4 regions of the Streptomyces showdoensis genome follow, and region 4 is predicted to be linked to each of the others. Evidence: riboswitches for the same ligand, from Rfam matches in the RefSeq annotation. Region 4 holds a riboswitch; each other region holds the start of a gene.
The links. A riboswitch is a leader RNA that binds a small molecule or an ion and turns the genes downstream of it on or off. The one in region 4 is predicted to bind cobalamin.
Positions count from the first base shown of each region.

Region 1: linked by a shared signal. The riboswitch ahead of cobN (cobaltochelatase subunit CobN) and the one ahead of ABD981_RS09770 (acyl-CoA thioesterase) in region 4 are both predicted to bind cobalamin.
Region 2: linked by a shared signal. The riboswitch ahead of ABD981_RS09270 (ABC transporter substrate-binding protein) and the one ahead of ABD981_RS09770 (acyl-CoA thioesterase) in region 4 are both predicted to bind cobalamin.
Region 3: linked by a shared signal. The riboswitch ahead of ABD981_RS30635 (cobalamin biosynthesis protein) and the one ahead of ABD981_RS09770 (acyl-CoA thioesterase) in region 4 are both predicted to bind cobalamin.

Region 1 covers NZ_BAAAXG010000026.1:1,805,413-1,810,843, reverse strand. The annotation lists gene ABD981_RS21190 (ABC-F family ATP-binding cassette domain-containing protein) at 1-233, shown strand, start outside; gene cobN (cobaltochelatase subunit CobN) at 598-4,224, opposite strand; cobalamin riboswitch at 4,265-4,404, opposite strand; gene ABD981_RS21180 (cobalamin biosynthesis protein CobG) at 4,594-5,431, shown strand, end outside.
Region 2 covers NZ_BAAAXG010000013.1:47,725-53,155, forward strand. The annotation lists gene ABD981_RS09255 (peptidoglycan-binding domain-containing protein) at 282-1,043, shown strand; gene ABD981_RS09260 (D-Ala-D-Ala carboxypeptidase family metallohydrolase) at 1,061-1,819, shown strand; gene ABD981_RS09265 (glycoside hydrolase family 26 protein) at 1,946-3,340, shown strand; cobalamin riboswitch at 3,359-3,562, shown strand; gene ABD981_RS09270 (ABC transporter substrate-binding protein) at 3,631-4,674, shown strand; gene ABD981_RS09275 (FecCD family ABC transporter permease) at 4,671-5,431, shown strand, end outside.
Region 3 covers NZ_BAAAXG010000026.1:3,850,797-3,856,227, reverse strand. The annotation lists gene ABD981_RS30650 (alpha/beta hydrolase) at 1-511, opposite strand, end outside; gene ABD981_RS30645 (inorganic phosphate transporter) at 884-2,173, shown strand; gene ABD981_RS30640 (hypothetical protein) at 2,190-2,411, shown strand; adenosylcobalamin (AdoCbl) riboswitch at 2,583-2,661, shown strand; gene ABD981_RS30635 (cobalamin biosynthesis protein) at 2,714-3,706, shown strand; gene ABD981_RS30630 (cobyric acid synthase) at 3,703-5,211, shown strand; gene ABD981_RS30625 (putative cobaltochelatase) at 5,288-5,431, shown strand, end outside.
Region 4 covers NZ_BAAAXG010000013.1:171,085-176,515, reverse strand. The annotation lists gene ABD981_RS09780 (D-alanyl-D-alanine carboxypeptidase family protein) at 1-100, shown strand, start outside; gene ABD981_RS09775 (hypothetical protein) at 322-786, shown strand; gene ABD981_RS09770 (acyl-CoA thioesterase) at 1,005-1,469, opposite strand; cobalamin riboswitch at 1,536-1,719, opposite strand; gene tsaD (tRNA (adenosine(37)-N6)-threonylcarbamoyltransferase complex transferase subunit TsaD) at 1,821-2,855, shown strand; gene ABD981_RS09760 (hypothetical protein) at 2,969-3,562, shown strand; gene ABD981_RS09755 (response regulator transcription factor) at 3,602-4,258, opposite strand; gene ABD981_RS09750 (sensor histidine kinase) at 4,252-5,431, opposite strand, start outside.

The sequences.
Region 1 (5,431 bases), on a different contig from region 4:
TCGAACTCGCCCGGCTGGTCACCGCCCCGGCCGACCTGCTGCTCCTCGACGAGCCGACCAACCACCTCTCGCCCGGCCTGGTCGAGGAGCTGGAGGCCGCCCTCGCGCACTACCCGGGCACCCTGGTGGTCGTCAGCCACGACCGGCGGCTGCGGGCCGGCTTCCGGGGGCGGCGGGTGGAGCTGGAGCCGTGGGCGGGCGCGTCCGCCCCGGTCAGCGCGTGCGCTTCTTGACGCCGCCGGAGCTCCCGGGACGGTACGGCTTCGCCGAGCGTCCGCCGACCCCGGGGGTGATGCGGACCGTCGAGGGCGTCGCGCCCGCGGTCGGGGCGGCCGGGCCCGGTGAGGCGGGCGCGGTCGTCGGGGACGTCGGGGTCGCCGGCTCCGTCGGAGGCACCGCGGGCGCCGACGTCGTGGGGGGCGCGGACGACGGGGCGGTCGGCTTCGGGGGGCGTGCCCCCGCCGCCCGAGCAGCCGGCCACGGCCAGGCCGAGGCCCAGCACCCACACCGTCGTCACCACTCCGCGGGCACGCACGCCCACCACCCCACCCCAGGTCCGGTCCGCCCGCGCGAGCCGCGGGCGGACCGGATCGTAACTCAGGCCCCGTCGCCGTCCGCGGCGCCTTCGAGGTCGCCCTCGGTCTCCAGGAAGACCTGGCGCAGCGCCGCCAGCGTCTCCGGGTCCGGCTTCTCCCACATGCCGCGGGACTCGGCCTCCAGGAGCCGCTCGGCGATGCCGTGCAGCGCCCACGGGTTGGCCTCCTTGAGGAAGGCCTGGTTCTCCGGGTCCAGGACGTACGCCTCGGTCAGCTTGTCGTACATCCAGTCCGCGACCACGCCCGTCGTGGCGTCGTAGCCGAAGAGGTAGTCGACCGTGGCCGCCAGCTCGAACGCGCCCTTGTAGCCGTGGCGGCGCATCGCCTCGATCCAGCGCGGGTTGACCACGCGGGCGCGGAACACCCGGGAGGTCTCCTCGACCAGCGTGCGGGTGCGGACCGTCTCCGGACGGGTGGAGTCGCCGATGTACGCCTCGGGGGCCGTGCCCTTGAGCGCGCGGACGGTCGCCACCATGCCGCCGTGGTACTGGAAGTAGTCGTCCGAGTCGGCGATGTCGTGCTCGCGGGTGTCCGTGTTCTTCGCCGCGACCGCGATCCGCTTGTACGCCGTCTCCATCTCGGCGCGCGCCGGGCGTCCTTCGAGGCCGCGGCCGTACGCGTAGCCGCCCCACACCGTGTACACCTCGGCCAGGTCGGCGTCGGTGCGCCAGTCGCGCGAGTCGATCAGCTGCAGCAGGCCCGCGCCGTACGTGCCGGGACGGGAGCCGAAGATGCGGGTGGTGGCGCGCCGCTCGTCGCCGTGCTCGGCCAGGTCGGCCTGGGCGTGCGCCCGCACGTAGTTGTCCGCGTCGGCCTCGTCCAGACCCGCGACCAGCCGGACGGCGTCGTCGAGCAGCCCGATGACGTGCGGGAACGCGTCCCGGAAGAACCCGGAGATGCGCAGCGTCACGTCGATGCGCGGACGGCCCAGCTCGTCGAGCGGGATCGGCTCCAGGCCGTTCACGCGGCGCGAGGCCTCGTCCCAGCGCGGGCGGACGCCCAGCAGGGCGAGCGCCTCGGCGACGTCGTCGCCCGCGGTGCGCATCGCGCTCGTCCCCCACAGGGAGAGGCCCACGGAGGTCGGCCACTCGCCGTTGTCCGTGCGGTAGCGCTCCAGGAGGGAGTCGGCGAGCGCCTGGCCGGTCTCCCACGCGAGGCGGGACGGCACGGCCTTCGGGTCGACCGAGTAGAAGTTGCGGCCGGTCGGCAGGACGTTGACCAGGCCGCGCAGCGGCGAACCGGAGGGGCCGGCCGGGACGAAGCCGCCGTTCAGCGCGTGGACGGCGTGGGTGAGTTCGTCGGTGGTGCCGGCCAGCCGCGGGACGACCTGCTCGCAGGCGAAGCGCAGCACCGCGTGCACCTCGGAGCCGTACGCGCCGGCCACGGACGCGATCGCGTCCACCGACCAGTCCGCGGCCTCCATGGCCTCGACCAGCTCGCGGGCCTTCGCCTCCGCCTCGTCGGCGGTGGTGCGGGTGGCCGCCGACTCGTCCAGGCCCAGCGCCTCGCGCAGACCCGGCAGCGCCTGCGTGCCGCCCCAGATCTGCCGGGCGCGCAGGATCGACAGGACCAGGTTCACCCGGGCCTCGCCGGCCGGCGCGCCGCCCAGGACGTGCAGACCGTCGCGGATCTGGGCGTCCTTGACCTCGCACAGCCAGCCGTCGACGTGCAGCAGGAAGTCGTCGAAGCCGTCGTCCTCCGGCCGCTCCTCCATGCCCAGGTCGTGGTCCAGCTTGGCCGCCTGGATCAGCGTCCAGATCTGCGCGCGGATCGCCGGCAGCTTCGCCGGGTCCATGCTGCTGATCTGCGCGTACTCGTCGAGCAGCTGCTCCAGGCGCGCGATGTCGCCGTACGAGTCGGCGCGGGCCATCGGCGGCACCAGGTGGTCGACGAGCGTGGCGTGCACGCGGCGCTTGGCCTGGGTGCCCTCGCCCGGGTCGTTGACCAGGAACGGGTAGACCAGCGGCAGGTCGCCGAGGGCCGCGTCCGGGCCGCAGGCGGCGGACAGGCCGGCGTTCTTGCCGGGCAGCCACTCCAGGTTGCCGTGCTTGCCCAGGTGCACCATCGCGTCGGCGCCGAAGCCGCCGTCCTCGGCGCGGGCGGCGATCCAGCGGTAGGCCGCCAGGTAGTGGTGCGAGGGCGGCAGGTCCGGGTCGTGGTAGATCGCGATCGGGTTCTCGCCGAAGCCGCGCGGCGGCTGGATGAGGACCAGCAGGTTCCCGCGGCGCAGCGCCGCGAGCACGATGTCGCCCTCCGGGTTGCGGGAGCGGTCCAGGAACATCTCGCCCGGGGCCGGGCCCCAGTGCTCCTCCACCTGCTCGCGCAGCTCCGCCGGGAGCTCGGCGTACCAGCGCTTGTAGTCGGCGGCCGGGATGCGGACCGGGTTGCGGGCCAGCTGCTCCTCGGTGAGCCAGTCCTGGTCGTGGCCGCCGGCCTCGATCAGGGCGTAGATCAGCTCGTCGCCGTCGCCGGAGACCAGGCCGGGGATCTCCTCGGCCGGGCCGAAGTCGTAGCCCTCCGCGCGGAGCCGGCGCAGCAGGGCCACGGCGGAGGCGGGGGTGTCGAGGCCGACCGCGTTGCCGATGCGGGAGTGCTTCGTCGGGTACGCGGAGAGGACCAGCGCCAGCTTCTTCTCGCCGTTCGGGATGTGCCGCAGCCGGGCGTGCCGGACGGCGATCCCGGCGACGCGGGCGGCGCGCTCGGCGTCCGCCACGTACGCGGGCAGGCCGTCCTCGTCGATCTCCTTGAAGGAGAACGGGACGGTGATGAGCCGGCCGTCGAACTCCGGTACGGCGACCTGGCTGGCCGCGTCCAGCGGCGACAGGCCCTCGTCGTTCTCCTCCCACGCGGCGCGCGAGCCGGTCAGGCACAGCGCCTGCAGGATCGGCACGTCGAGCGCGGCGAGCGCGCCCGCGTCCCAGGCCTCCTCGTCGCCGCCGGCCTGCGCCTCGGCCGGCTTGGTGCCGCCGGCCGCGAGCACGGTGGTGACGATCGCGTCGGCGCCGCGCAGCTCGTCGAGGAGCTCCGGTTCGGGGGCCCGCAGCGAGGCCACGTACAGGGCCTTCGCGCGGGCGCCCTTCGCCTCGATCGCGTCGCACAGGGCGCCGACGAAGGCGGTGTTCCCGCTCATGTGGTGGGCGCGGTAGTAGAGCACGGCGACGGTCGGGCCGTCGGTGACGGAGGCGGTGCGCTCCAGCGGGCCCCAGGTCGGGGCGGCGGCGGGCGGCTCGAAGCCGTGGCCGGTCAGCAGCACCGTGTCGGAGAGGAAGCGGGCCAGCTGGCCGAGGTTGCCCGGGCCGCCGTGCGCCAGGTAGGCGTGGGCCTCGGTGGCCACGCCGACCGGGACGGTGGAGGCCTCCATCAGCTGGGCGTCGGGGGCCTGTTCGCCGCTGAGCACCACCACGGGCTTCCCGGCGGCCAGGACCGTGTCCAGGCCCTCCTCCCAGGAGCGCAGGCCGCCGAGGAGGCGGACGACGACGAGTTCGGCGCCGTCGAGCAGCTCGGGCAGGTCGGCCAGCGGCAGCCGGGCGGGGTTGGCGTACCGGTACTCCACCGGGCCTTCGGCGGCGGCGTTCGCCGCGCGGGCGCTGAGCAGGTCGGTGTCGGAGTGCGACAGCAGCAGGAGCATGGCGAGCTCAGGCCCTTCCTCGGGGTTGTCCGCGCCCCGGGTGGTCGTATGGACGGCGGGAGTTCCTGACTCACCGGCCCGGGACGCGCCCGGACCGGCTCACAGTGGCGGGACCGCGCCGGATTCTCACCGGGCTTCCTCCCCGGGGTCCTGGGACCCCATGCCGCTTGCATCCTAGATCGTTCGCCGTCCCGTCGGGGGGTGGACCGGGGTCGGGCGGATCACACCCCGTGGGGCGGGGTGCGGGGCGGGTGCGGGGAGAGCTTCGCGACGGGGCCGCCGAGTGCCGCGCCGCGCGTTGCGCGGTGCGCTCCGCGGCGGGCTTCGCGCCAGGTGGGGGCGGACCCGGCCGTGGGTATGCTCGCCGCCATGTCGGCCACCCCACGCACCTCGCCCGAACCGGGCGAACCTCTCATACGGGACCGCGGCGACGCCTGTCCGGGTGCGCTGCGACTGCACGCGGCGGATGACGGGCGGCTCGCCCGACTCCGGCTGCCCGGAGGTCTGCTGACGGAGCCTCAGGTCCTCGCGCTGGCCACGGCGGCCGAGGCCCTCGGGGACGGCAGCGTCAGCATCACCTCGCGCGGCAACGCCGAGCTGCGCGGGCTCGGCGAGGACTGCGGCGCCGAGCTGGCCGCGCTCCTCGACCGGGCCGGGCTGCTGCCCTCGCCCACCCACGAACGGATCCGCAACATCGTCGCCTCGCCGGCCGCGGGCCTGGACGGACTCGGCGGCGCGGACGTGCAGTTGTGGGCACGGGAGCTGGACGCCCTGCTGTGCGCGCGGGAGTGGACGGCGGCGCTTTCCGGACGCTTCCTGTTCGTCCTCGACGACGGGCGGGGGGACGTCGCGGGCCTCGGCGGGGATGTGACCTTGCTCGCAGCGGCACCGGCCGCGGCCACGGCCCCGCACGCCCTGCTGCTCCTGGGCGGCCAGGCCTTCCGGGTCGCCGCCGACGAGGCCCCGCGCGCCGCGCTCGCCGCCGCCGACGCCTTCCTGCGGGCCGCCGCGGCCGCCGGGAACGGGGCCTGGCGGGTGCGGGAGCTGCCCGAGGGGTGCGTGCCCGACCTGGCGCAGGCCCTGGCGCGCGCCGGGCTCGCCGCGGAGCCCGTCCCCGGCCCCGTACCGCCGCTGCCCCGGGGCACCCCGCCGCTCCCCGGGCCGCTCGGGCCGGACGCCCTGTACGTCCTCGCGCCGCTCGGCCGGC
Region 2 (5,431 bases), 120 kb from region 4:
CCTCCCCGTTATGAACTCCCCGTACAAGAACGGGAGTTCATCGACAACTTCCCGCTACCTGCCGGGCAGGACACTGTCACACCAGCACACCGGTGACACAGCGGACGCAGAAATCCGTCCCGCAAGCTCCCGCGACTCCACCGGCCTTCCCGTCCCGGACCCCCCGGGCGTCCCGGGCGTCCCGGACCCGTCCCGTATCGCTCCCGAGGGGCTCCGCACCACGGGCCCCCACAGCACCATGGCTTCGGCCGCCCCTCACCCCGCGAAGACAAGGACTCGGAGTGACACCCACCGGTACAACCCTTCCGGCCTCCCGGCCGCCGGCCCGCCGGCTGCCCCTCGCCCAGGCGGCACTCGTGCTGTGCGCCGCCCTGCTCGCCGTACTGGCGCCCTCCGTCCCCGCGCACGCCCTGGACTCCACCACCTGGATCCAGCGCAACCTCGCGGGCATCGGCTACCTGGCGGCCAGTGGCGTCGACGGCGTCTACGGCGCGCAGACCACCGCCGCGGTCCGCTCCTTCCAGCGCGACAACGGGCTGGCCGAGGACGGCGACTACGGCAGCCGCACCGAACTCGCCCTGCACAACAAGGTGAAGGAGGTGCAGCGCAAGGTCGGCACCACCGCCGACGGCGCCTACGGCGACGGGACCACCTCCAAGGTGAAGTCCTGGCAGCAGTCGAACGGCTTGTCCGCCGACGGCATATCGGGCCCCGCGACCATGAACGCGATGCGCGTCGCCCGCACCGTGAAGATCACCGGGCAGTGGAAGACCGCCGAACACGGCTGGTCCGTGAGCGGCCAGTTCGGCTGCCTGGACAACCTCTGGATCCGTGAGAGCAACTGGAAGGTGTACGCGACGAACCCCTCGTCCGGCGCCTACGGCATCCCGCAGTCCCTGCCCGGCGACAAGATGGCCGCGGCGGGTGCGGACTGGCAGACCAACCCGGCCACCCAGATCGAGTGGGGCCTCGACTACATCACGTCGCGCTACGGCACCCCGTGCTCGGCGTGGTCCTTCTGGCAGTCCCACAACTGGTACTAGAGAAAGCGGTGTTCACGATGACATCCGACCTCTCCCGGCGCTCGCTGCTGCGCTACGGCGCCGGTGCGGTGGCCGCCACCGGACTGGCCGTCGGCGGCGGCCTGGCCCTCGCCGGCCCCGCCGCCGCCTACGGCTGGCCCTCGCAGCTCGCCCAGGGTTCCAGCGGCGCGGCCGTCAAGGAGCTCCAGATCCGCATCGCCGGCTGGGCCGCGGCCTCCGCCCAGCAGACCTACGTCTCCTGCGACGGCGCCTTCGGCCCCGGCACCGAGGCGGCGCTGCGCCGGTTCCAGGCCGCGTACGGACTCACCGTGGACGGCGTGGCGGGCTCGCAGACCTTCAGTCAGCTCAACGCCCTGGAGAGCGCCGACGGTTCGACCGCGCACTTCGACTTCTCCGAGTTCGAGAGCAAGGACGGCTCGGGCTTCTCCGGCGGCAAGGTGGGCGCCGCGACCGTCAAGGAGAACGTACGCCGCAACATGTACAAGCTGGAGGCGCTGCGCAAGAAGTGCGGCGACCGGGCCGTCACGGTGAACTCCGGCTTCCGCAGCATCTCCCACAACTCCTCGGTGGGCGGGGCGAGCAACTCCCAGCACCTGTACGGGATCGCCGCGGACGTGGCCATCTCCGGCCTGTCCACGAAGAGCATCTACCAGAAGGCCGAGACCTGCGGCTACTCGGGCCTGGAGACCTACACGGTGTCGTGGCAGCACGTCGACTCCCGGGTCGAGTACCCGTACGGATCGCAGTCCTGGTGGTGGCAGGACGGCGTGGCCTGACCACCGCTCCGCTCCACACTCCCCGGGCCCGCCCCCGCGCGGTCGACGCCGCGCCGGGGCGGGCCCGCGGGCTGGATAGCATCGGGGGGTTCGCACTCCCGTCCCCCTGTCCCGGAGGTCCGCGTCATGCGCAGGCGCACGTTCGTCACCGCTCTCGGCGCCGCAGTCGCGGCGGGCGGCCTGCCGATCGGCACCGCGCGGGACGCCGCCGCCGCGCCGACCGCCGCGCCGGGCATCGCGCCCACGCTGACCGGCCGTGATCCGGCCGCCTCCCCCAACGCCCGGGCTGTGTACGCGCATCTGGTGAAGCTGGAGAACGACGCCCGCTCCGGGAACCGGCCGATGACCGTCATCGGCCAGCACATCGAGGGCCAGCAGGAGCTGTACAACGCCTCCTACGGCGACACGGGCGGCACCACCCACGTCGGGTACTACTACAAGAAGGTCCGGGACATCACCGGCAAGCTCCCCGGCTTCCTGGAGATCGACCTCGGGCCCGGGTACGGCGCGGCGGACGGCTGGGGCAGCTACGAGGACCGCTCGTACAACCGGCCCCTCGGACTGCCGACGGGCCGGCGCCCGTGGCAGTACGCGGACGACGTCGTCGACGTCGCGACGGGCGTGTGGAAGGGGCTGCCGCGCGCCGCGGACGGCACGTACAACCCGTCGGGCGTCATGCGCCGTTCCGACGGCGGGAGCGCGACCCTCGCGAACGGCGGGGCGGCGGCCGGGATCGTCGGGATGAGCTTCCACCAGCCCTACCCCGGTTCGCCGTTGAAGGACTGGAGCCGGGTGCTGACCCAGGTCCGGGGCGAGCACCCGGGCGGCAGCGCGGGCAATCCCCTCGCGAGCCTCACCACCGACCAGGCGTGGTTCGACCGGGTCGTCGACTGGGAGTCGGACACGCCCGAGTACCGGGCCCTCCTGGCCGACCTCGGCTTCCTCGCCGCCTCGTTGTCGTACTTCGCCGCGTACGACGTCCCCGTCCTGCTGCGGCCCTACCACGAGATGAACGGCGACTGGTTCTGGTGGGGCGGGAAGACCCCGGCCGGCTACAAGAAGCTGTGGCGGATCATGTACGACTTCCTCGTGAGGACGAAGGGCCTGCACAACCTGATCTTCGTCTGGTCGCCGAACGCCTGGCACCCGCAGGGCGACGACGCTCCGTGGGACTACTACCCGGGAGCGGACCTGGTCGACGTGGTCGGCGTCGACGACTACGACCCCTACTCCGCCGCCTCGGACCTCACGCACACGTACTACACGGGGCTCGCCGGCTACGGGAAGCCGCGGATGCTCGCGGAGACGTGGAACATGCCGATCACGGCCGCGGGCAGCGACGCGCTGGCCCGCAGCCCGTGGGTGATCTGGAACATCTGGGGCTCCGGCACGACCAGGACGGACATCAACGGCAACGCCGACGTCAAGGCCACGTACTACGCCGCCGACCGGGTGTACACGGGAGGATCGGGAACCGGCCTCGGCCAGAACTTCGACTGGGGGTCCCTCCACGCGCACTGAGGGACCAAGATCGTCCAGTGGTAGTGTGCCGGAGCCAGTCGCACCCGTGTACGCATCGACACGATCCGTCCACGGGTCAGGGAATCCGGTGGGAATCCGGAGCTGACGCGCAGCGGTGAGGGTGACGGGCGGAGCATCGGCCACTGGGTCCCGAGGGGCCCGGGAAGGCGTTCCGGCCGGGCGACCCCGAGTCCGAAGACCTGCTGGCGGCCCCGGCGTCGTACGCCGTCGCCCGGGGAGCACCGTACTTCAGGCTCCGCGCATGGGCCGTGACGCAGAGGACTCCTTCCGTGCCCCTCCCCCGCCCCGTCCGTTTCGCCGTGCCGCTGGTGGCCGGTGCCGTTCTCGTGGCCGGCTGCGGTGCCGGTGGAGGCACGGCGGCACCGCCCGACGCGGAGGCGGCGGGCGCCGGTCGTCCGGTCGTCCTCGACAACTGTGGACAGCGGGTCGAGGTCGGGCGCGCGCCCCGCCGTGCGGTCGCGCTCGACCAGGGGTCGGCCGAGATCCTGCTCTCGCTCGGGCTGGCCGACCGCATGGTGGGCACCGCCACCTGGACGGACCCGGTCCTCAAGGGACTGGAGAAGGCGAACGCCACGGTCCCCCGGCTCGCGGACCGCTACCCGTCGTTCGAGAAGGTGCTCGACACCGAACCCGACTTCGTCAGCGCGTCGTTCCTGTACACCCTGGGCAAGGGCGGCGTGGCGCCCCGGGAGCGGTTCGCGAAGCTGGGCGTGCCCGCCTATCTCTCCCCCTCCGACTGCGTCGGCAAGGACAACAGCGGTGACGGCGACGGCGTGCGGACCCGGCCGCTGACCATGGACACCGTGTACGGCGAGATCCGCGACCTGGCGCGGGTGTTCGGAGTCCCCGAGCGGGGCGAGAAGCTGGTCGGCGAGCTCCGGGCCCGGGTGGCCGCGGCCACGGCGGGCGCCGACTTCGGCGACGCGTCCGTCCTCTACTGGTTCTCCGACTCCCAGGGGCCGTACATGGCCGGGTGCTGCGGCGCGCCGGGGATCGTCAGCGGGACGCTCGGCGTGAAGAACGTCTTCGACGACACGAAGGAGGAGTGGCCGCAGATCAACTGGGAGACGGTCGCCGACCGCGATCCCGACGTGCTGGTGATCGCCGATCTGACCCGCAGGGCCCAGTCGGCCGAGAGCGCGGCCAAGAAGATCGAGTTCCTGGAGTCGCACCCGGTCACCCGGAACATGACCGCCGTGCGGAAGAAGCGGTACGTGGTCCTCAGCGGGCAGGCCATGAACCCCACGATCCGCACGGTCGAGGGCATCGAGAAGGTGGCCGCCGCGCTGCGGGCGTACGGGCTCGCGAAGTGACCCGGTCCGAGCGGCCCGGGTCCCGCACGTCCCCGGTGTTCACCCCACTTGGCGCGGCGGCCGGGATCGTCCTGCTGTGTGCCTCCGTCGCCCTCGCGCTCACCATCGGCCCGGCCGACATCCGCGTCGCGGACACCTGGTCCGTGGTCGCCTCCCGCCTCGGCGGCGGGCCGTCCGGTCTGAGCCCCATCCGGGACGGCATCGTCTGGGACCTCCGGCTGCCCCGTACGCTCCTCGCGGCCGTGTGCGGTGCGGGACTGGCGGTCTGCGGCGCGGTGATGCAGTCCCTGCTGCGCAATCCGCTCGCCGACCCGTTCGTCCTCGGCGTCTCCTCCGGCGCCTCGACCGGCGCCGTCGCCGTGGTCGTCCTCGGCGTGGGCGGGGGCCTGGTGTCCGTCGCCGGGGGCGCGTTCCTGGGGGCGCTCTGCTCCTTCGCGCTGGTCCTGCTCCTCAGCCACACGCTGGGCGGGTCGACGGACCGGGTCGTCCTGGCGGGGGTCGCCGCGATGCAGCTGTTCTCCGCGCTGACCTCGTTCGTCGTGATGACCGCCGCCGACGCCGAGACCACCCGGGGCGTCCTCTTCTGGCTGCTCGGCTCGCTCACCGGCACGGGCTGGACGGACGTCGGGGTGTGCGCCGCCGTCCTGGCCGTCGCGCTCACGGTCTGCGGCGGGTACGCCCGCACCCTGGACGCCTTCGCGTTCGGCGAGGACGCGGCGGCGACGCTCGGGGTGTCCGTGGCCCGGACCCGGCTGGT
Region 3 (5,431 bases), on a different contig from region 4:
CGTGCTCGCGGGTGGCGCCGAGGCCGTGCAGGGCGATCACCCAGGTGGAGTGGGCGCCGGGGACGAGCCAGGCGGGGAGGGTGCCGAGTTCGCCGGGGATCTCGACGTCCTCGTGGGCCAGGCCGAGGGCGGTCTCGGGGGTGCCGCAGTGCAGCTGGGGGGTGAAGCGGACGCGGGCGCCGGTGGAGAGGGTGCCGAGCTCGACCCGTTCGAGCCGGCGCACCACGGTGTCGGCGGTGTGCGGGACCCGGTCGAGGACGGGGCCGACGACCGCGTGCAGTCCGGCGGCCTCGATCCCGTACGTGCCGGGGCGCAGGGAGGCCAGGCTGCGGGTGAGGGTGATCCGGCCGGGGCCCGTGGCGTGCACGGTCAGCTTGGGATCTCCGGGGAGGGGACGTCCGGACGGCACCCCGAGGGCGGCGTCGCTGGCGTACCGGCCGGCCGCCACCGCGGCCGCGCCGACACCGATCACTGTGGTGACGGCCGCTGCCGTCGCTGTAGCCGGGCGCACGCTCCCAGTGTCGGCAGAGTGCGCGGAGGCTGCCACCGGGCGACACGCCGGACGCGGGGCACGGGCCCCCGGACGAGTGACATGGGTCTCCCCGGAGGGGTCGCCCGTACGACTGACGGGGTCCGCGCGGGGTCCACGGGACGGAACGGGTGGAGAGCGGCGGAAGGGGTGGGAGTCGCATCCGTCCCGGTACGCCAGGGCTTACCCCGGGTCGCACCACGACCGCATGGTGGACAGCGCGGCCGTCCGGGGCGGAAGCGGAATCCCGGGACCCCGGTTGGGGACACCACACAGCCGGACCCAGTTCATCTTCCGTTCACCCAGGTTGCGTACGTTCGACCAGCCACTGACGTCAAACGATTGCCTGGGTAAATGGAACACATCACGCTGCTGCTCGCGATTGTGGTCGTGACAGCTCTCGTGTTCGATTTCACGAACGGTTTCCACGACACCGCCAACGCGATGGCGACGACCATCTCGACCGGTGCTCTCAAGCCCAAGACGGCGGTGGCCATGTCCGCCGTGCTGAACCTCGTCGGCGCGTTCCTGTCCGTGGAGGTCGCCAAGACGATCTCCGGCGGGATCATCAACGAAGAGGGCATTCGCACAGAAGTGATCTTCGCGGCGCTCGTCGGCGCCATCCTGTGGAACCTGCTGACCTGGCTGCTCGGTCTGCCGTCCAGCTCCTCCCACGCCCTCTTCGGCGGCCTCATCGGCGCCGCCGTGATGTCGGCCGGCTGGGACGCGGTCAACGGCCCGACCATCGTCACCAAGGTCCTCATCCCGGCCGTCGCCGCCCCGATCGTGGCCGGTCTGGCCGCGATGGTCGCGACCCGCCTGACCTACCGCCTCGGCGCCAAGTCGAACACCGGGACCAAGGCCACCGCCAAGGGCTACCGGGCCGGCCAGATCGCCTCCGCCGGTCTCGTCTCCCTCGCGCACGGCACCAACGACGCGCAGAAGACGATGGGCATCATCACCCTCGCCCTGGTCACCAGCGGCGTCCTCGCCCCCGGCTCGAACCCGCCCATGTGGGTCATCGTCTCCGCCGGTGTCGCGATCGCGCTCGGCACCTACCTCGGTGGCTGGCGCATCATCCGCACCATGGGCAAGGGCCTCACCGACCTCCAGCCGCAGCAGGGCTTCGCCGCCCAGACCAGCGCCGCCACGGTCATCCTGGCCTCGTCCCACCTGGGCTTCTCCCTCTCCACCACCCAGTCCTGCTCCGGTGCCGTGATGGGCGCCGGCCTCGGCCGCAAGGGCGGTGTCGTCCGCTGGTCGACCGCCACCCGGATGTTCGTCGCCTGGGGCCTGACCCTGCCCGCCGCGGGCCTGGTCGGTGCCGCCGCCGAGTTCCTCACCAAGCAGGGCACCTGGGGCATCGCCGCCGTCGCGGTCCTGCTGGTCGCCGGCTCCGCCGTGATCTGGTCGCTGTCCCGCCGCAAGCCGGTGGACCACAACAACGTCACGGCCGACGACCTGGACGCCCCGGCCGCTCCCGCCGAGCCCGCGGGCGTCGTGACCACCGCCATCGCGGCCGTGACCCCGCCGCCGCCGGCCGGTTCCGTCGCCGCCGTCGCGGACGAGGACCTGAAGACCACCATCCCCACCCCGGGCCCCACGGACCCGGCCGCTCCCCCGGCCCCCGCCGCCGCGGTCTAAGGAACTGGAACCAAGCATGAAGATCGACTGGGCAGCCCTGGGCTCCGTCTTCGGAGTCAGCCTCGTGGCGACCGTCGCCCTGGTGGGCCTCTTCACCCTCGGTGTCATGGGCCTCTCCAAGCAGGAGGAGGCCGCCGAGAACGGCGGCACCGCCACCCTGGCCCGCACCGGCGCCTACGCCTGCTTCGCCCTCTGCGCGGCGGCCGTGGCGTACGGCATCTACCTGATCGTCGTCTGAGCCTCCGGGCCCGACGACGCGTACGACGGACGGGCGGTCCGCACCCGAGGGTGCGGACCGCCCGTCCGTCGTGTTTGTGGCGCTCCGCACAGTGACCCGGCGCAGGTCAAGGGTGAGTTGACGGCTGTTCGCGCAGCGTGGTGGACTGCCGGGGCCATTACGGCGGCAATGGAGAGGAAGTCCGGTGCGAATCCGGCGCGGTCCCGCCACTGTGACCGGCCCCCCCCGGGGCCGGGAGTCAGGAACTCTCGCCGCCGGTCACGTCGATCCAGGGCGCGGACCCTGAGTGAGGACAGAGCGCCATGCCCGGCCGCGCCCTCAGCCTTCCCGGTGCCCCCGGCATCCCGGGTGCCACCACCGCCTTCGCGTACGGGGCGGCCGCCGGCCTCGCCGTCGACCTGATCGCCGGCGACCCCCGCCGCGGCCACCCCGTCGCCGCCTTCGGCCGGGCGGCCGGCGCGGTGGAGGAACGCCTGCTGCGCGACCACCGCGGCTGGGGCGCCCTGCACACCGCCGTCTGCGCCGGATCCACCGTGGCGCTCGGCGCGCTGGCCGCCCGCACGGTACGGGGCAGCCGCACGGCCACCGTCGCCCTGACCGCCGCCTCCGTGTGGGCCGTCGTCGGCGGCACCACCCTGGGCCGCGAGGCCCGCGCGATCGGCGGGGCGCTCGCGGCCGGGGACCTGGAGGTCGCCCGGGAGCGCCTGCCGCACCTGTGCGGACGCGACCCGCACTCCCTGGACGGCCCCGCGATGGCCCGCGCGGTCGTCGAGTCGGTCGCCGAGAACACCTCCGACGCCGTGGTGGGCGCCCTGTTCTGGGGCGCCGTCGCGGGCGTGCCGGGCCTGCTCGGCTTCCGCGCCGTGAACACCCTGGACGCGATGGTCGGCCACAAGTCGCCGAAGTACCGCCGCTTCGGCTGGGCCTCGGCCCGGCTCGACGACCTGGCCGGCTGGCCGGGCGCCCGGCTCACCGCCGCGCTCGCCACCGTCGCCGGCGGGAACCCGCGCGGGGCGGTGCGCGCCTGGCGCGCGGACGCGTCGAAGCACCCCAGCCCCAACGCCGGACCGGTGGAGGCCTCCTTCGCGGGAGCGCTGGGGGTCCGGCTCGGCGGCACCCTGGCCTACGGCGGCCGGGTCGAACACCGGCCCGTCCTCAACGCGGAGGGGCGGCCCGTCGAGGTCGCGGACATCGACCGGGCGGTGCGCCTGTCCCGCCGGGTGACCGGACTGACCCTGGCCGCCTGCGTGGGCGGCCGGCTGATCGCGAGCGCGCTGAAGCGGAGGAACGCATGAGGGGTGGGGGGCTGCTGGTCGCCGGGACCACGTCCGACGCGGGCAAGAGCGTCGTCACGGCCGGCATCTGCCGCTGGCTGGTCCGGCAGGGGATCAAGGTCGCGCCGTTCAAGGGGCAGAACATGTCCCTCAACTCCTTCGTGACCCGGGAGGGCGCCGAGATCGGCCGCGCCCAGGCCATGCAGGCGCAGGCCGCCCGCGTCGAGCCCACGGCGCTGATGAACCCGGTCCTCCTGAAGCCCGGCAGCGACCGCTCCAGCCAGGTCGTGCTCATGGGCAAGCCGGTCGGCGAGATGAGCGCCCGCGGCTACCACGGGGGACGGCAGCGGACGCTGTTCGAGCCGGTGATGGCGTGCCTGGAGGAGCTGCGGGGCACGTACGACGCCGTGATCTGCGAGGGGGCGGGCAGTCCGGCCGAGATCAACCTGCGGCGCACCGACATCGTGAACATGGGCATCGCGCGCGCCGCGCGGCTGCCCGTCGTGGTGGTCGGCGACATCGACCGGGGCGGGGTGTTCGCCCAGTTCTTCGGCACCACCGCGCTCCTCGCGCCCGAGGACCAGGAGCTCGTCGCCGGGTACCTGGTGAACAAGTTCCGGGGCGACGTCACGCTGCTGGAGCCCGGGCTCGACATGCTCCACGGGCTGACCGGGCGCCGGACCTTCGGTGTCCTGCCGTACGCCCACGGGCTCGGCATAGACGAGGAGGACGGCCTGCGGGTCTCGCTGCGGGGCACCGTCCGCGAGTCGGTGGTGGCGCCGCCGGTCGGCGCCGACGTGCTGCGGGTCGCCGTCTGCGCCGTCCCGCTGATGTCCAACTTCACCGACGTGGACGCGCTGGCCGCCGAGCCGGGCGTGGTGGTCCGCTTCGTGGACCGGCCCGAGGAGCTCGTCGACGCGGACCTGGTCGTCGTGCCCGGCACCCGCGGCACCGTCAAGGCCCTGGCCTGGCTGCGGGAGCGCGGCCTGGCCGACGCGCTCGCCCGGCGGGCCGCCGAGGGGCGCCCGGTGCTCGGCATCTGCGGCGGCTTCCAGGCGCTCGGCGAGCGGATCGAGGACGAGGTCGAGTCGAAGGCCGGCGTGGTCGACGGGCTCGGACTGCTGCCCGTACGGGTGCGCTTCGGCGTCGAGAAGACCCTGGCCCGGCCGGTCGGCGAGGCGCTCGGCGAGAGGGTCGAGGGGTACGAGATCCACCACGGCGTCGCCACCGTCGACGGCGGCGAGCCCTTCCTCGACGGCTGCCGGGTCGGCGCGGTGTGGGGCACCCACTGGCACGGCTCGCTGGAGAGCGACGGCTTCCGCCGGGCCTTCCTGCGCGAGGTCGCGGCGGCGTCCGGCCGCAGCTTCGTGCCGGCCCCGGACACCTCCTTCGGCGCGCTCCGCGAGGAGCAGCTGGACCGGCTCGGCGACCTGATCGAGGAGCACGCCGACACGGACGCGCTGCTGCGGCTCATCGAGGAGGGGGCCCCGACGGGGCTGCCGTTCGTGCCGCCGGGGGCACCGTGACCGCCCCGGCCACACCGCCCGCTCCCGCAGTACCGCCCGCCCCGACCTCCGTACGACCCGAAGGAGTGACCACCCGATGAGCACCCGCTTCCCGTTCACCGCCGTCGTCGGCATGGACGACCTGCGGCTCGCGCTGCTGCTCAACGCCGTCAGCCCGGCCGTGGGCGGGGTGCTGGTCCGCGGCGAGAAGGGCACCGCGAAGTCGACCGCCGTCCGCGCG
Region 4 (5,431 bases):
CGGCAGCAAGACGGTCATCGGCGCGGTGCTCGGTTCGCCGAACGAGACGAACCGCGCGGCCGACGTGAAGAAGCTGCTGGACTACGGCTTCGCGAAGTAGCGGGTGGGGCGCCGTCCGGGAGGTCTCCGGGCGGCGCCCCGTGCGTGGGGCCGCAGGACGTGCGCCCCCGCCCGACGGGCCCCGGCCCCCCGCCCGCCGTAAGCTGAGAGGGGGAGTCCGGGGACAGCGGGTGTCCGCTGGTTCACGGCGCCGAGCGTGGGGGAGCGCGCGCCGCACGGCGGCACACCTGGAAGTTCCGTACCCCAAGGACGGAGTGAACCATGCGTGCGCTCAAGTGGCGTCGTGCGGCGGTGGCACTGTCGTCCGGCGTCGTGCTCGCGAGCGGCCTCCTGGTGGCGCCGGTCGCCGCCGCCGCGCCGGACACGGTCCCCGCGGCGAAGGGCTGCTACACCCGCGACGGCGAGCCGCCCCAGAAGAGCGGGACCGACATCGGCGGCACGCCGCCGCGGTACGAGTACAGCAACAGCCCGTACATCGGCGGGCGCTACGACTCGTGCAACAACCAGATCAAGCTCTACTACGGCGGATACACCACCAATCTGACGCACTACAACGTCCGCTGGCAGTACGACAACACCGACTGGAGGATCAGCAAGCAGAGCCCCGGTGAGCGGCGGGTGTGGACCCTGGACGCACCGGGCAACGACTACAACTTCATGGTCCAGGCGTGCAACGGCAACTCGTGCACCCGCTGGTCGCCGCAGCTGTACGTAAACGCACGCTGAAGCCTCGTGGGCCGTGCGTCGCCGTGGTGACGGACCGTGTGATGACGTCCCATGTGGTGACACTCCGTGTGGAGTGAGCCCCTCTGGTGACGGACCGTGTAGCGACAGCCCCTGTGGTGACAGACCGTGTGGTGACAGACCGTGTGATGCCGCCCCATGGGGTGACTCCGCGTACGACGTGCCGCGACGACCGGGGTGACGGCGCCGGTTCCGGCCGTTCAGGACAGGCCGGGCAGTGACACCTCCAGCGCCGGCACCTCGCGCGGTGTGCCGTCGGCGTCGATGGCGACGAACGTCAGGAAGGCGGTGGCCACCTCTGTGGTCGGGCCGGCGCTGTTCCACCGCTCGGCGGTCACGCGGACCCCGACGGTCATGGAGGTCCGCCCGGCGCGTTCGAGTGCTGCCTCGACGCTGAGCAGGTCCCCGGCGCGGACGGGGGCGAGGAAGGACATCCGGTCGACGGCGACGGTGACGGCCGGCCCGTCGGCGTGTCGCCCGGCGGCCGCCGCGGCGGCGTCGTCGATGAGCTTCATCATCACGCCGCCGTGGATGGTCCCGTACAGATTGGTGTCGTGCTCGCTCATGATGTGGGCGAGGACGACCCGGGAGTCGTCCGGGGTCTTGACCGGGCGTGCGGTGGCGGTGGGGGCGGGGCTGGGGGTGGAGGCGGTGGGATCGGCCACGTCAACTCTCCTTCGCGAGTCGCGGCAGGGCTGTTCCGCACGGCGGGGATGACCGCGTGCGGGCAGTGGCAGGTCTTCGGACTCGCGAGCACGTCCCGTCGGACGAGACACCTACTGGCCGTCGCTTCCCGGACCCGGGGGTCCAGTGCTGTGTGACGGCGGTCGTTCCCGCTCACCGCTGCGGGGCAGTCCCGGATTCCCACCGGGTTCCCTCTTGCGACGCATCCCGCCTGGCGGACGGGGCGAACCAGCTGCGACGCCCACCCTACGGCAGTGCACCCGCCCTCCTTATTGCACATATATTGCAGGTGCAGCCTGCAAGCAAGAAGGAGTGGGGCAGTGGCCGGACCAGTGGTGCTCGGGATCGAGTCGTCGTGCGACGAGACCGGCGCGGGGATCGTGAGGGACGGGAGACTCCTCGCGCACGTGGTGGCGTCGAGCATGGACGAGCACGCCCGCTTCGGCGGCGTCGTCCCCGAGATCGCCGCCCGCGCGCACCTCCAGTCCTTCCAGCCGGTGGTGCGCGAGGCCCTCGACCGGGCGGGGCTGCGCCTGAACGCGATCGACGCGGTCGCCGTCACCACCGGACCGGGCCTCTCCGGCGCCCTCCAGGTCGGTCTCGCGGGGGCGAAGTCCCTGGCGTACGCGGCCGGGATCCCGCTCTACGGCGTCCACCACCTGGCCGGTCACGTCGCCGCCGACACCCTGGAGCACGGCCCGCTGCCCACCCCTTGCGTGGTCCTGATCGTCTCCGGCGGCCACACCTCCCTCCTGCTGGTGCGGGACCTGGTGCGCGAGCCGATCCTGCACCTGGGCGACACCCTCGACGACGCGGCGGGGGAGTGCTTCGACAAGGTCGCCAGGATCCTCGGGCTGCCCTACCCCGGCGGGCCGGCCGTCGACCGGGCCGCCCGCGACGGCGATCCGGGCGCCGTGCGCTTCCCCCGGCCGCTGACCCGCCCCGGGGACGACCCGTACGCCTTCTCCTTCTCCGGCCTCAAGACGGCCGCCGCCCGCTGGGTCGAGAAGCACCGGCTCCAGGGCCTGGACGTCCCGGTCGCGGACGGGGCCGCCGCGCTGCAGGAGGCCGTCGCCGACGTGCTGACCCGCAAGGCGCTCGCCGCCTGCGCGGCCCACGACGTGCGGACCCTGATCGTGGTCGGCGGCGTCGCGGCGAACTCGCGCGTCCGCGGCCTGGCCGAACTGCGCTGCGCCGCGGCGGGCGTGGAGCTGCGGGTGCCGCCGATGACGCTGTGCACCGACAACGGCGCCATGATCGCTGCCGTCGGCGAGCTCCTCGTACGGTCCGGGGCCGAACCCGCCCCGCTGGACGTGTCGATCGACCCCTCCGCCCCGCTGGAGTACGCCGCCCTCACCCCGGGCTGACACGTCCCGGGCGGTCGGGACCCCCGCCCCATGCGTACGGGACGGGGGCGGGGCGAGGGTGGTGGGCGACGGCGCGGATCCGCCGCGCCCCCCAGACGGTGAGGCATCGACACATGTTCGGAATACGCAACTCGGTCCTGGCCGGGGCGGTCGCCGTGGCGGCCCTGACGACCCTGGCGGGTCCCACGGGGGCCGCCGTCGCCACGAGCGGTGACGGCGGTGGAGGGAAGCACTGCACGGTGCGGCCGAACCAGCGGGGGCCGGTCTGCTTCGACACCTTCGCGCAGGCCATCGCCGACGCGACGAACGGGGCCGTACGCCTCCCCGCCGGAGCGAGGACGGTCACCCAGCGGCAGCTCGACGCGGGTGCCCGCGCCGCCGGCCTCGGGGCGAACGCGGCGACGGTCGTCGCGGTCGTCTACAACGACGCGAACTTCGGCGGGCACTCGTTCACCTTCGTCAAGGACCACGGATGCGACGGCGACTGGGGGACCGTCGAGTTCGAGGAGGGCAACCTCCGCTACTTCTACGACAACACGGGCTTCAACTGGGGCGACGAGATCGGCTCCGCCCAGGAGTACGCGGGCTGCCACGGCATCTACTACGAGAACAGCTGGTTCAACACCCGGAAGTCCGGCCGCACCGTCGAAGGCGCGTGGAGCGGAGGATGGATGGACGACGAGGCGTCCTCCATCCGCTGGGTCTGACCCTCCGGGGCCCGCCGGTCGGGTCTGGGCCCCGGCCGGTCACGGTCCGCCGCCCAGGCCCGACCGGCGGGCCCGCACGATGGCCTCCGCGCGCGTCGCCGCCTGGAGCTTCGCGAGGATGTTGGACAGGTGGTTGCGGACCGTCTTCGGGCTGAGCGTCAGGCGGCGCGAGATCGCCAGGTTGTCCAGCCCGCGGGCCACCAGGTCCAGCACCTCCCGCTCCCGCGAGGTCAGTTCCGGCAGCGGCACCGGCCCGCCCCCGGCCGCGGCGTGGCCCAGCAGGTACGCCATCGCCCGGCTCGCCACGGCGGGGCCCAGGATCACCTCGCCGTTGGCGACGGCCCGCACCGCCCGCTCGATCTCCGCGGGCGCCGCCCCCTTGAGGAGGTATCCCCGCGCACCCGCCCGCATGGACGCGAAGACCGCGTCGTCGTCGTCCAGCATCGTCACCACCAGGACCCCCGCCCGCGGCAGGATCCGGAGGATCTCGCGCGTCGCGTCCACCCCCGACGGGGCCGTGTCGCCCAGGTGCAGGTCCATCACCACCACCTCCGGCGCCAGTTCGGCCGCCGCCGTCACGGCCGCCGCCACCGAGGCCGCGTCGCCCACGACCTCGATCCCCGGCAGCGAGTCCAGCAGCGCCGACATCCCGAGCCGGAACACGGGGTGGTCGTCCACCACCAGCACCCTCAGCACGGCAGCCTCAGCTCCAGCCGGGTGCCCCGGCCCGACGCGCCGGGGCTCCAGACGGCCGTGCCGCCGACGCCCTCCGCGCGTTCGCGGATCGACACCGTGCCGATCCCGTGCCGCGCATCCGCGGGCATGCCCCTCCCGTCGTCCTGCACCGAGACGTCCAACAACTCGTCCTCCGCGCCGAGTTCCACCGTGCACAGGCGCGCGTGCGCGTGCCGCGACACATTGCGGATGGCCTCCGCGACGATCGCGTACACCGCCCCCGCCACCTCCGGAGGCGTGCGGTCGAGCCCCTCGCCCCGCTCCCGCACCATCACCGTCAGCCCGTCCGCCTCGTAGCGCATCACCAACTCCCGCAGCGCCGCCGCAAGGCCCAGCTCGGCCAGCACCGGCGGAACCAGGCCGCGCGCGAGCACCCGCACCTCCTCCACCCGGGCGTCCACCTCCTCCCGCAGCCGCGCGAGCAGCTCGTCGGCCCGGTCCGCGCCCTCCGGCAGCAGGGTGCGGGCGGCCGACAGCGCCAGTCCCACGCCGGCCAGCGCGGGACCGATCTCGTCGTGCAACTCCCTTCGCAGCAGTCGGCGTTCGTCGTCCCGGGCCGCGGCAAGCCGCCCGCGCGACTCCCGCAGCGCCCGCGTGACGGCCGCCAGCTGCACGGCCGTGGCGACCAGCGGCGCCACCTCGTCGAGGGCCGCGCGTGCCCGCCGGTCCAGGCGCTCCCCGGGACGCGGGGTCACCAGCAGCACACCGGCCGGCTCGCCCCGGACCACCAGCGGGACCGCCACGTCGTCCGCCGCCTTCCGGAAGCCGGCCCGGGCCACGCGCGCGTCCGCGGCTCCGTCCCCGACCCCGTCCCCGTCCCCGTCGAGGATCCGTACGCCGCCCAGGTTGAAGGAGACCGCGATGGACTCCGCCATCCCCGCGAGCGCCTCCTCCGGGGTGCCCGCGCTCCCCAGGTGCCGCCCGACCCGGCTGAGCGCGGGCGCGGCAGCCTCCCCGTACACGAGCCGGTCCACCCGCCGTTGCAGCCAGCCGCGGACCGGCTGGAACCCCGCCGCGGTCGCCGCGGTGGCCAGCACCCGCGCCACGGTGCCGTCGCCCGGCAGCAGCAGCCCGAGGAGCGCGACCGCGGTCAGGTAGCCGGCCACCAGCAGGCCCGTGAGGAGCGTCCACACG